DNA from 3 places in the Glutamicibacter sp. V16R2B1 genome. Region 1 is predicted to be linked to each of the others. Evidence: predicted binding sites of a transcription regulator. Region 1 holds the regulator's gene; each other region holds the start of a gene.
The links. The regulator LexA, encoded in region 1, represses DNA repair genes until DNA is damaged. The targets are predictions, from matches to a motif close to TCGAACANNTGTTCGA.

Region 1 (4,376 bases):
GCTCGGGGACGAACGGTACCTGCGCCAGGCCGCCGACCTCATCGACGCGGTGGACCGTGGGCTCACCGTTCCACAGCAGGGGCTGCGCCTGGAACAGGGCGGGGATGGGGGCCTATTCACCGGAATCCTCTGCCGCTACCTGGCGCTGGCCGCTACGGATCACCGACTGCCGCAGCGGGCGCGGCAAACCGCCGCGCGGCTCGTTTCCGATACCGCCGCCACCGTCCTGGACAAGCAGACGGCCCAGCTCTCGGAAGCCGTGCAGCGCTGGAGCATCCTCTCGGCCGCAGCGGTCGTCACGCAGAGCACCGACCTGAAACGAAGGACCTCATGAGCCTTCCACCGCAGGACTTGCCTCCGGCACGCAGCGGACTCATCGCAGTGAGTTACGTGATCTTTCGCCAAGCCGACGCCGTGTTGCTGCAACAGCGGCGAGGCACTGGTTTCCTGGACGGGTACTGGGGCGCTGCCGCCGCCGGGCATCTGGAGAATGGGGAAAGCGCAGTAGCGGCAGCCATTCGAGAAGCCGGCGAGGAGCTGGGTGTACGGGTCCGCGAAGAACATCTTCACCCCCTGACGGTGCTGCAGCGCCCGGCTGCGGTCAAGGAACAGCCCGGCCGCGTCGACTTATTTTTCGAATGCCGCACCTGGCAGGGCACACCCGAGATCCACGAGCCGGACAAAGCCGTGGATCTTCGCTGGTTCAGGCTCGATGACCTGCCAATCCCCGTGGTGCCCCACGAAAAGGTGGTCCTTGAACAACTGCGCCTGCCACTGCCGGCCTTCACCTGCCTCGCTCCCTAGCGGACGTTATCCGGATGAATTGATTCCCGGCTTGGGTGGGAGCGTCGAGCAGAGCCAAAACAAGATCCCGGTGTGCCGCGTTTGGTAACGCGAAACACCGGGACTGTGCCGAAGGTGGCAGGAAGGCTAGAGCGAACGCATCACCGAAACAACTCGGCCCATGATGGTGGCGCTGTCGCCCAGAATCGGTTCGTAGCGCGAGTTCTGCGGAAGCAGCCAGGTGTGGCCATCACGCTGGCGGAAGGTCTTGACGGTGGCTTCCTCATCCAGCAGGGCGGCAACGATGTCGCCGTTGTCGGCGGTCTGCTGACGGCGCACCACCACCCAGTCGCCGTCGCAAATGGCGGCATCCACCATGGAGTCGCCCGAAACCCGCAACATGAACAGCTCACCGTGGCCCACGAGCTGACGCGGCAGGGAGAAGACATCCTCGACGCTCTGCTCAGCCAGGATCGGACCACCGGCGGCAATGCGTCCAACCAGTGGCACCATCGTGGTGTCCGCCGAGGTGCTTAGCTCAATGACCTTGGTCTCATCGGCCGGCTCCGGCTGGGCGGCCGGTTCCTTGGAAGCGGATTCAGACTCGTCGTTCAGCTGCAGCGGAAGCAGAATTTCCATGGCGCGGGGACGGCGCGGGTCACGGCGGATATAGCCGAGCTTCTCCAGCTGACCCAACTGGTGGGTTACCGAGGAGAGGCTGGCCAACCCGACCGAGTCGCCAATCTCACGCATCGAGGGCGGGTAGCCGTTGTTCCCGATGGCCCGCTGGATGGTTTCCAGGATCTTCTTCTGGCGGATGGTCAGCGACCGAGCATTGGCACGCGGAGTGCGTTGTGATGCTGACATGTAATTTCTGCCTTCCCTAACGATTGCGAGTCATGGCCGAGCGGTCAAACTGTCGGTGCTGACTGTTGTGATGTCTTCATGCTCGATTTACTTCGAAATCCTAGTGGATTTCGAAGCCTCTTTCAAAGATTTGTTCGAACTATCTAGACAAGTGTCGCCGAGCTCTGTTAGAAAAGATGTACTAGATCCGAACATATCTTCGAATGAGATGTTCGAACATTAGAAACTCGCATCACGCTCGTCCTGAGAGGAGATCGGCCATGGCCACTACGGCACTGGATAAAGATCAAAGCACCACACGCATGCGAATCCGCCTGACCCGACGCGGCTGGGTTGTGTTGATCGGGGTTCCGGTCTTCCTGCTGGCCCTGGCCGCAACTTTCCTGCTGACCACGTTCTCCAACTCCGTAATGGCCTCCGACCAGGAGCCAGTAGGCGTTGAAACGGTGGAGGTGACCGTCATTCCCGGGGACACCCTGTGGGACTTGGCCAGCGAATACGCGCAAGGCTACAACCAGGAAGATGCCATTCGCTACATCGGCGAAATGAACTCGCTGCATGGCGGCGTGCTGCAGGCCGGACAAACCCTGCAGATTCCGGTCCTGGACCAGCAGTAGCCCACGGTTCATTGTTACCGCCTGGAGCGTCACTGATTCACTGCCAGCGCCCGCCCCAGCTTAGAATTACCGTGTGAAAGACCGCAGTGAACTGTTAAGTCAACTGCCCTTGCGTGAGAATCTCCGCGGGCTCTCTCCCTACGGCGCGCCGCAAATCGACGTGCCCATCCAGTTGAACGTCAACGAAAATACCCATCCACTGCCGCCGGCCGTGGTCGAGGCAATTGCACAAGAAGTGGCCAAGGCCGCCACCACCCTCAACCGCTACCCGGACCGCGAATTCACCGAACTGCGTGAACTGCTCGCCGACTACCTGGGGCATGAACTGCGCGCCGAGAACATCTGGGCGGCGAACGGCTCGAACGAAATCCTGCAGCAAATCCTCCAGGCCTTCGGTGGACCGGGACGCAGCGTCATGAGCTTCGTACCCACGTACTCCATGTACCCGCTGCTGGCCAGCGGCACCGACACCGCCTTCATCGCCGGAACCCGTGCCGCGGACTTCACGCTCAGCGCCGAATCGGCGGCCAGCCAGGTGCGCGAACACCGCCCGAACATCGTGATCCTCTGCTCACCCAACAACCCCACGGGTACCGCCCTGGGGCTGGATGTCATCCAGGCCGTCTACGAGGCGGCCAGCGAGAACAACGCGATCGTGATCGTCGATGAGGCCTACGCCGAGTTCGCGTTGGCCGGCACCAAGTCCGCGCTGGGCCTGCTGCCCGGCCGCCAGCGCCTGATCGTCACCCGGACCATGTCCAAGGCGTTTGCGCTGGCCGGGGCACGCCTTGGCTATCTGGCCGCGGCCCCTGAAGTCAGTGACGCCATCCGGTTGGTGCGCCTGCCCTACCACCTCTCGGCGGTCACCCAGGCCACCGCGATCGCGGCACTGAAAAACGTGGACGCGCTGCTGGCCGAGGTCGAACAGATCAAGACCCAGCGTGACCGGATCGTCACCCGGTTGACCGAACTGGGCCTGCAGCCCTCGGTCAGCGATTCGAACTTCGTGTTCTTCGGCGGGCTGCAGGATCCGGAAGCGATTTGGCAGGGCCTGCTCGAGGCAGGGATCATTGTGCGTAACAACGGGATCCCTGGCACCCTGCGCGTCACCGCCGGCACCGAGGCGGAAACCACCGCCTTCCTCGACCGGCTCAGCGAGCTGCTCGAACCGGCGCACCAGCAAACTGCCAGAAGCTAGCGAAGGAAGAAGATGTCTGCCGAATCCCTGGGCGGCCGCAAAGCCCGCATGGAACGCGTGACCAGCGAATCGTCCGTGTTCGTCGAACTTGACCTGGACGGCACCGGCAAGTCCGAGATCAGCACCTCCGTGCCGTTCTTCGACCACATGCTCACCGCACTGTCCAAGCACTCGCTGATCGACCTGACCGTGCGCGCCACCGGCGACACCCACATCGACGTGCACCACACCGTGGAGGACACCGCCATCACCATTGGCGAGGTGCTGCGCACCGCCCTGGGCAACAAGGCCGGCATCCGCCGGTTCGGCACCGCCTACGCGCCGTTGGACGAGGCCCTGGCCCGCGCCGTCGTGGACATCTCCGGGCGGCCCTACCTGGTGCACGGCGGGGAGCCGGCCGGCCAGGAATACCACCTGATCGGAGGGCACTTCACCGGGTCGATGACGCGCCACGTCTTCGAGTCGCTGACCTTCCACGCCCAGATCTGCGCCCACATCGAGGTACTCTCCGGGCGCGACCCACACCACATCGTTGAAGCGCAGTTCAAGGCCCTGGCACGGGCGCTGCGCGAAGCGGTGGAAACCGACCCCCGCATGGGGGACCAAATCCCGTCCACGAAGGGTGCGCTGTAGGTGGGAAGTAAAAACGTAGTCGTCCTGGACTACGGGTCCGGCAATGTCCGCTCTGCGGTACGCGCCCTGGAGGCGGCCGGAGCCAACGTGGAGTTGACCGCCAACTCCACCGCGATCCTGGAAGCCGATGGCCTGGTGGTCCCCGGGGTGGGGGCCTACGCCTCGGTGATGCAACAGCTCAAGGCCATTGACGCGCCGCGCTGGATCGGACGCCGGGTTGCCGGCGGCCGACCGGTGCTGGGCATCTGCGTTGGCCACCAGGTCTTCTTCGATGAGGG
Region 2 (4,376 bases), on a different contig from region 1:
GCTGGCCGAAAAGTGTGGAATTGATGCAACAAACCTAGAGCGAACCGTAGCTGAGTTCAACGCGAACGCCCGCGAGGGTCTGGACCCAGAATTTGGACGCGGTGAGACATCTTTTAACCGGTACGGCGGCGATGCAGCTGTAACCCCCAATCCCTCTTTGGCTCCACTTGAAAAGGGCCCCTTCTATGCAGTGAAGGTGGTTCCGGGGTCTTTCGGAACCTTTGCCGGAATTGACGTGGACGCCCGAGCACGTGTGCTTTCAGAGGATGGCGCGGTGATCCAGGGGCTTTATGCGGTAGGCAATGACCAGGTGAGCGTCATGGGTGGACACTATCCTGCCGGAGGCATCAATCTCGGCCCGGCACTGACGTTTGGTTATGTTGCCGCTCGCGATGCAGCTGAGGTCACGGAATACGAAGACGAATTGGGTGAACTGCCGTTGCCGGCGGGTAACGCCGAGTAGAACGAATTTGTAACGACCAGGACGAAGGTAGCTGCCGAAGAAGAATGCCACTTTCTACCAGCGTTGGTCATGTTTCCAAACTGTTATCACGCTTTTCGCGTCTCTCCTTTGTCCGCTAACCCTCACTGACGTGGGGGTTAGCGGGCCATTTCCGTGAGTAGTTGGTTACAGAAAATATGACCCGCTAAAAACTATTGGTGTCGCGGCTCACATCGCTTATGCTTTAACCGTGCGCAATACGTACTACTGTACGCAATGCGCACAAATTGATTTTCGCATCACGGAGGGTTCAAATGGCGACCGATATCCCTAACCTCACCAAGGTCCCGCAGGGCGCGCGGCTAGATGAGAGTTACCGCCTGAAGCGTGCCAAGAAAGCTGCGCTGGCGGCATTCTTGGGAGGCATGCTGGAGTACTACGACTTCTTTATCTATGCCACGGCCGCATCGCTGGTTTTCTCGCATATCTTCTTCCCCGAGGGAAACGCGACTGTGTCACTGATGGCTTCATTTGCCACCTTTGGCGTGGCCTATGTCGCTCGGCCCTTTGGTGCTGTGGTCTTCGGTCATCTCGGGGATCGCCTGGGGCGCAAAAACACCTTGGTGCTGACCTTGATGCTGATGGGCGGGGCGACCTTCAGCATTGGTCTACTGCCTACATTCGGTCAGGTGGGTTATATCGCGCCGGGGTTGCTGGTGCTTCTTCGCCTCCTGCAGGGACTGTCGGCGGGTGCCGAAACTGCTGGGTCGTCGACGCTGACCATGGAGGAATCTCCGGTGGGACGGCGCGGATTTTTCCCTTCGTTCGCGATGAGCGGCATTTCTGCGGGGATCGTGCTGGCTTCCTTGGTGTTCATCCCGGTGGCTGCCATGGATGAGGCGGCCCGCTTTGCATGGGGCTGGCGTATCCCCTTCTTGCTGTCGGTGGTTGTCATGGTCGTGGCGATGCTCGTGCGCCGCTCCTTGGAGGAGCCGGAAGTCTTTGAGGATGAAGTCAAGGCTCAGGCCTCAGGGAAAGAGAAGGAAAAGGCTCCCTTCCTGGTCATGCTTAAGACCCACCCGGCGCAGTTCGTGCAGATCTCCCTGATGTCCTTCCAGTGTGTGACCAATACTTTGATGCAGGCTTTCGGTCTGGCCTATGCGGTGAGTGTTGGTATTCCCGCGGCCACCATGCTGGTGGTAAGCATCGCGGGAAATATCATTGCCATCTTCTCCCAGCCCTTTAGTGCGTATCTTTCGGATCGCTTTGGTCGTCGGCCGATCTTCATTGCCGGCATTATGGCTTCGGGGCTGTTGATCTGGGTGTACTTCTGGTCGATTTCCACCGCCAATATTGCGTTGATCTTTGTGACCAGTATCGCGATCACCGCTGGTAGCTACGCAGTGTCCAATGCCGTCTACCCGGCCTGGTTCTCCGAGTTGTTCAACGTCAAGGTGCGCTACTCGGGAGTGGCAATTGGTCTGCAGGTTGGCATCCTCTGCGCGGGATTTACTCCAATGCTCGCCACCGCGCTGGTTGGTCAGGTTCCCTCCAACTATGGCCCCGCGGCATGGATTGTGGCTGGTTCGTCCATCGTCGCGGCCATCGGCGCGATCTGGGCGCGGGAAACCTACAAGACGCCATTGAGCGAACTGGGCAACCCCGTGGATTAATCGTTGAGGGGCATGAAGCCGGCCTGAGCCTTTGGATGGGCGCAGGCCGGCTTTTTGTGTGAGCATGGGCGGCCGACCCAAACTGTCCGGGGCGCTGACTACTGTCGCTACTGATCGAACACGTGTTCGAATACAATTGATGGAGCAGCAGTTAGGAGTCAACCGTGGGCATGTTCACCGAGGCGATCGAGGTTGCGTGCACTCCGGCCGGGGTGCCGTTGCGGGTGCGCTGGAAGGGGCATGAGTATCGCCTGGTGGCCGAACCGCATCGCTGGTTCGAGCGCCGCAAGTGGTGGGACGAGGGTATGCGCGTTCCGCGCGGCACCGGCGCCGGGGTGGTTGACTACGAGATTTGGCGGCTGCAGATCGCACTGGGCTCCTCCCGCAGCCAGGGGCGGACCATCGATGTCAGCTTTGACCCGCAATCGGCGCGCTGGCGATTGATCCGGGTGCACCAGGAGCTGCCGCTGAGCGCTTAGGGGTCGTGGCGCCTTCGGGAGGGGCGGCTGAGTAGGGCGTGTGCCAACTGTTCGAAACTTTGTTCTAATAGGGGTCTGGAAAGTTTTGAAGGAATGCCCGCCCATGAGTTTCACCCACCTGAACGTCGTCTCGGCCTACAGCGCCCACTACGGGGTCGACACCCCGGCGCTGCTGGCCGCCCAGGCCAAGGCCGATGGCGCCTGGGCGCTGGGGTTGTGCGACCGGGACGGGCTCTATGGCGCGGTGAAGCACGTGGGCGCCTGCCTGGAGCACGGGCTGAGGCCGATCCTGGGGGTCAACCTGGCGGTTCTTGACCGGCAGGGACGCGCCAGTGGACGCATCCTGCTGCTGGCGCGGGGCAACAGCCGGGGCGCCGGGTACGCGGCCCTGTGCCGGGCGGTCAGCGCCGCCCACACCCACCGCAAGAGCGTGGGACTGAACCGCACCCAGCTGCGCGAGCACCTGGCCGGCGGCAACCTGATGGTGCTGCTGGGCGCCGAATCCGAGGTGGGCAAGGCCATCGAGGCCCGCAACTACACCGCCGCCCGCCAGCTGCTGGCCCAGTGGCGGAAACTGGCCGGCAGGCTGCTGCGCGTGGAGGTCACCACCCACCTGTCGGCCGAGGGGCAGCGCTACTGCCTGGGCCATGCCAGCAAGCTGGTGCGCCTGGCCGGGGAGCTGGGCATCACCCCGGTGCTGAGCAATGCCGTGCGCTATGCCGGCCCGGACGGGGCGGTCACCGCCGACATCCTGGATTCGGCCCGGGTGCTGCACAGCCTGGATGCGCTTGATGACCTGCAGCCCACCGGGCAGGGCTGGCTGAAAACCCCGCAGGAGATGCACCGCCTGGCCGGGGACATCGCCCGGGCCACCGAGCGCGGCTGGGCTTCCCGGCTGCTGCACGCCACCGAGCAGGTGGCCGCCTGGGCCGCCCTGGATCCCGGCCAGGACCTGGGATGGAAGCGGCCGGTGATCCCCGAGCACCGGATCATCGGGATCACCGGGGACGCCCAGCACCAGCTGCGCCAGCGGGTGCACGCCGCGGTGCCCCGGATGCTGCCGCACACCGATCAAGGGGTCATCGAGTCCCGGCTGGAATTGGAGCTGGGGGTGATCTCCCGGCTGGGGTTCGCCGGCTACTTCCTGACCGTCGCCGAGACCGTGCGGCTGATCACCGACATGGGGGTGCGGGTCTCGGCCCGCGGCTCCGGGGCCTCCTCGCTGGTGAACTTCCTGCTGGGCATCAGCCACGTCAACCCGCTGCAGCACGACCTGGTCTTTGAGCGCTTCCTCTCCGATACCCGCACCACCCTGCCCGATATCGACATCGACGTGGAATCCGCGCGCCGCCACGAGATCTACCACAAGATCTTTGACACCTTCGGCGCCGAACGGGTGAGCCTGATGAGCATGCAAAACGCCTACCGCGCCCGCGGTGCGGTGCGTGATGCCGGGGCGGCGCTGGGCATTGAGCAGGAGCAGGTCGATGAGATCGCCAAGCAGCTGTGGCGCTTTTCCGCCTCCTCCTTCCGCGAGGCGCTGGCCGAGAAACCCGAACTGGCGGCCCTGGCCGGGCGAATCAGCGGCAACCGGCAGCTGGACCAGCTGGTGGACGTCACCGAACGGCTGGACAGGCTGCCACGGCACATTTCCATGCACCCGTGCGGGGTGATCCTCTCCGATGCCACGCTGCTGGAACGCACCGCCGTGCAGCCCTCGGGCATCGGGCTGCCGATGAGCCAGTTCGACAAGCACGACATGGATTTGATGGGGCTGATCAA
Region 3 (4,376 bases), on a different contig from region 1:
GAGGGTAGAGATGGGCTGCGTTGATGGGAAGCATCCTGCCGGAGCTCCAGGCAGTGTTGCCACGTAACTCTAATCCGGCATCAGCACTCAGTGCCCGGAGGCAAGCGCTCTGGAGGCGTCTGATCTCCTGAGCGTGTTGGGATATGCGGGGCGGCTCCGTAGGCTGTTCAGTCATCGCTGAAGCCTTCTAAAAATCAATGGCCATAGACTCTGGCAGTTCTGTGTCAAAACAACGTTGGAAGTATTCCGCGATGAGAGAGTGTTCTGATTCATCGCACTTATTGAGGAAGGTGAGGCGAAATGCCAAAGCAGGATCGCGGAATATTTCGATGTTTTGGGCCCAGGTGATCACGGTGCGTGGCGACATGAGTGTAGAAACATCGCCGGCCGCAAACCCGTCACGCGTCAATGCAGCAACGGACACCATGGCACGAATTAGCTCCATGCCTTCCGGAGTGCGAGCCAGTTCCGGAACACGCCCCGCTACGATAGAGATCTCGTCCTCAGCCGGCAGGAAGTTGAGGCTGGCGACAACGTTCCAGCGGTCAATCTGCGCGTGATTTAAGCGCTGCACACCATGATAGAGACCGTTCAAGTTTCCCAATCCGACAGTATTAGACGTTGCGAACAACCGAAAATGCGGATGGGGCTGAATGACGCGATTCTGGTCGGGCAGCACGAGTGCCCCGTTCTGCTCTAGCAGGCGTTGGATTACAAACATGACATCTGGACGACCTGCATCGTACTCATCAAGAATGAGGGCCATTGGTTGGCTCATCGCCCAAGGAATGACACCTTCTTGGAACGATGTAGTCGGCTGCCCATCACGTATCACGACGCTATCCTTGCCGACCAAATCCATACGCCCTAACTGCCCGTCAAGGTTGACTCGCATCACCGGCCAACGAAGACGCGCCGCGACCTGCTCAATATGGCTCGACTTGCCCGTGCCATGCATCCCCTGCACCAAGACTCGCGAATCGTGCATGAAACCCGCGAGTATGGCCAACGTGGTGGGCTTATTGAACCGATAGTTCGTGTCGATTGTTGGTACATGAGGCGAGTCACCAAGAAATCGAGTCACCGTTAGGTCAGTATCAATATCGAAGAGTCTGCGCGCGCTCACGCTTTCGAATTCGTCAGTCGGTGCCGGGGCGAAGGTCGTCATCTTTACCATCCTGCAGCTAGTGGGCTGTCGTCTTCTTCCAAATCCTCAATTCGCGCAATATCTGCGGCTGCTTGCTGTACCAACGGCAGTAGCTGTTCCAGATCCGATGCAGATTTGCGCATTACCGGTGCTTGAATAGCAACGCACATATTCGAGCGTCCTGCCGCGTTCGGAACTAAGACCGCGAGACACACTAGGCCGTTCAAGAATTCTTGACGGTCGAGTGCATAGCCCTGCTGGCGAACGAGTGCCAGCTCGGATTCCAGTGCCTCAAAATCGGTCAGCGTTTGCTCCGTGTACCGAGGTAGGCGACCCGTGCCGAGTAGACGACGGCGCTGCGCAGGGCCAAATTGAGCGATGATGAGCTTTCCACTCGCTGAACAGTGCGCCGGAACGCGAGAGCCCGGGCCGAGGTGTACGCGAATTGGTTCAGAAGTTTCGACGCGATCTAGATAGATCACCTCGTTGCCAGAGAGGGCGGTGATATTGCAGCTTTCGCCGATGCGGGACACTAGGTCCTGCAAGATCGCGTTACGCGCACCTTTGCGTGTGTCGTTAAGTAAAACGTCCTCGGCAAGACGCCGCATTCTTGCTCCCGTGGCGTAATGGCGTCCATCGCTGTGCCGAGTTAGCAGATCCGCGCTTTCCAGCTGCTGCAACATCCGGTGCAATGTCGGCTTAGGCAGACCGGTCTGATCGACAAGTGATTGCAGCGTAAATAGCTGATCTCGGCTCGTGATGAGTTCCAGTAAGGCGAACAAGCGTAGTGCCGGCGTCTCGCCCTGAACTGACCCCTGCGCCCCGAGCGAAGGCTCGGTGAGATTGTCCATGGTAGGACTCCTCCCGATTCGAAGTTTCATTAAATACTAACATTCGAAACAAAAAGCTGAACAGGTCTTGACGAATGTGACTCAGCTCGCATAGCTTTGGTGTCAATCCCATTTTCTATGGGAAAACGCACCATTTTCTGAGATGCAGAAAGTATGTTCCACTGAAGGGGGCAACATGTCCGAACAGATCATTGAATCCCAGCGGGTTGAGACGGACGACGCGAGCGCGCAGGCAGCGCCGGTCGCCAAGCGCGAAGCGGTCAAGGGAGTGCAAAAGATGACGCCGTCTGAGGCGTTCGTCGAAACTTTGGTAGCCAATGATGTCACCGATATCTTTGGAATCATGGGCTCAGCCTTCATGGACGCCATGGATATCTTTGCGCCCGCAGGGATTCGCCTGGTACCGGTGGTTCACGAGCAAGGCGCTGCACACATGGCTGACGGCTACGCCCGTGCGTCCGGGCGGCACGGTGTAGTCATCGGGCAGAACGGCCCTGGCATCTCAAACTGTGTCACCGGTATCGCCGCTGCATTCTGGGCCCATAGCCCGGTTGTTATTGTGACTCCAGAAGCGGGCACCAACACCATGGGACTGGGTGGTTTTCAGGAAGCCAACCAGTTGCCTATGTTCCAGGAGTTCACCAAGTACCAGGGACATGTCACCCATCCCAACCGCATGGCAGAATACACGGCACGTTGCTTCGATCGGGCCATGAGCGAAATCGGCCCGACACAGCTCAACATCCCTCGCGATTACTTTTATGGCGAGTCCACGACGGAGATCCCTGAGCCACGTCGTGTCGACCGTGGAGCGGGTGGAACGAAATCGCTCGACGAGGCGGTGGAACTGCTGGCCCAGGCCAAGTTCCCCGTGATTATTTCCGGTGGGGGCGTCGTTATGGCTGACGGCGTCGAAGAGTGTAAAGCCCTCGCCGAACGGCTAGGCGCTCCGGTCGTGAACAGCTACCAGCACAATGACTCGTTCCCTGCCAGTCATCCTCTTTGGGCCGGTCCTCTGGGATACCAGGGCTCGAAGGCGGGGATGAAGCTGATTTCCCAAGCTGACGTCGTCCTCGCACTGGGCACGCGACTTGGACCATTTGGCACCTTGCCGCAGTACGGCCAGGCTTACTGGCCAAACGATGCAAAAATCATTCAAGTCGACGCTGATCACAAGATGCTGGGCCTGGTTAAGAAGATCTCCGTCGGTATCTGCGGGGACGCCAAGGCTGTCGCGACGGAACTGGTCGCGCGTCTGAAGAGCCGTGCGCTTGATTCGGATGCCACGAAGGCGGAACGTGCTTCAGCTATCCGGGCTGAGAAAGAAGCGTGGGAAGAAGAGCTCTCGGCTTGGACTCACGAAAAGGATGACTATTCGCTGGATGTGATTGAAGAAGCCAAGGACGAAGACGGCAATTGGCTGCATCCTCGTCAGGTCCTGCGCGAGCTGGAGAAGGCCATGCCGGAAGACGTTATGGTTTCAACCGACATCGGCAATATCAACTCTGTGGCCCACAGCTACCTTCGTTTTGAGAAGCCACGCAGCTTCTTTGCGCCGATGTCCTTTGGCAACTGCGGCTACGCGCTGCCGACGATCATTGGAGCTAAGGCAGCCGCGCCTGAACGACCGGCGATTGCTTACGCAGGGGACGGCGCGTGGGCCATGAGCATGGGAGAAGTTCTGACGGCGGTCCGCCACGATATCCCTGTCACTGCGGTTGTATTCCGGAATCGGCAGTGGGGTGCAGAGAAGAAGAACCAGGTGGAGTTCTACGGGCGCCGCTTTGTTGCTGGCGAACTCGACAACGGCGAGAGCTTTGCAGAGATGGCTCGCAGCATGGGCGCTGAAGGAGTCGTAGTCGACAAACTTGAGGATGTCGGACCCGCACTCCAAGCTGCCGTGGATGCACAAATGAACGACGGCAAGACCACTGTCATCGAAGTGATGTGCACCCGAGAATTGGGTGACCCGTTCCGCCGTGATGCGCTGTCGACTCCAGTGCGCCACCTCGAGAAGTACAAGGACTACGTATAAAAGGAGACCGAATATAAGCAGCGAATAATCTGCAATAAACGGCCCGACTAGAGGGCTCTGTACACCGGGTAATGGGTGTCCTGTCACTCTCCCACTAGGGGAGGGCCAGGACACCCATTGCCTTTACCCTCGGGCCCAAAAAATAGTTACAGCAGAAACTGGTCGATGAAGTTGGAGGCAAGCGGAGCGAGCAGGGCTCCATCTTGCTCGACCGAGCGCCCGGAGTATGCAGTTTTGAAGGAATGATCCCCGCCTTCGATCCAATGCAGCGTTGCCCTTGCGCCAAGTTTTCCGACCACATCCTCGAGCAGCTGCGGTGTTGCAAAAGGGTCCTTGGTTCCCT

Region 2: a site for LexA is predicted at 2,230-2,245, ahead of FDN03_RS03660 (DUF6504 family protein). Genes of this name have one in related genera too.
Region 3: a site for LexA is predicted at 2,144-2,159, ahead of xsc (sulfoacetaldehyde acetyltransferase). Genes of this name have one in related genera too.

The regions. Positions count from the first base shown of each region.
Region 1 covers NZ_VATX01000006.1:6,726-11,101, forward strand. Annotated here, with positions in the region: gene FDN03_RS03895 (glycoside hydrolase family 76 protein) at 1-334, shown strand, start outside; gene FDN03_RS03900 (NUDIX domain-containing protein) at 331-804, shown strand; gene lexA (transcriptional repressor LexA) at 931-1,650, opposite strand; gene FDN03_RS03910 (LysM peptidoglycan-binding domain-containing protein) at 1,911-2,267, shown strand; gene FDN03_RS03915 (histidinol-phosphate transaminase) at 2,341-3,465, shown strand; gene hisB (imidazoleglycerol-phosphate dehydratase HisB) at 3,478-4,098, shown strand; gene hisH (imidazole glycerol phosphate synthase subunit HisH) at 4,099-4,376, shown strand, end outside.
Region 2 covers NZ_VATX01000005.1:295,962-300,337, reverse strand. Annotated here, with positions in the region: gene FDN03_RS03670 (FAD-dependent oxidoreductase) at 1-463, shown strand, start outside; gene FDN03_RS03665 (MFS transporter) at 757-2,115, shown strand; gene FDN03_RS03660 (DUF6504 family protein) at 2,286-2,594, shown strand; gene dnaE (DNA polymerase III subunit alpha) at 2,698-4,376, shown strand, end outside.
Region 3 covers NZ_VATX01000009.1:169,141-173,516, reverse strand. Annotated here, with positions in the region: gene FDN03_RS06370 (cobalt chelatase) at 1-175, opposite strand, end outside; gene FDN03_RS06365 (AAA family ATPase) at 188-1,168, opposite strand; gene FDN03_RS06360 (IclR family transcriptional regulator) at 1,171-1,998, opposite strand; gene xsc (sulfoacetaldehyde acetyltransferase) at 2,174-4,033, shown strand; gene FDN03_RS06350 (alpha/beta family hydrolase) at 4,180-4,376, opposite strand, start outside.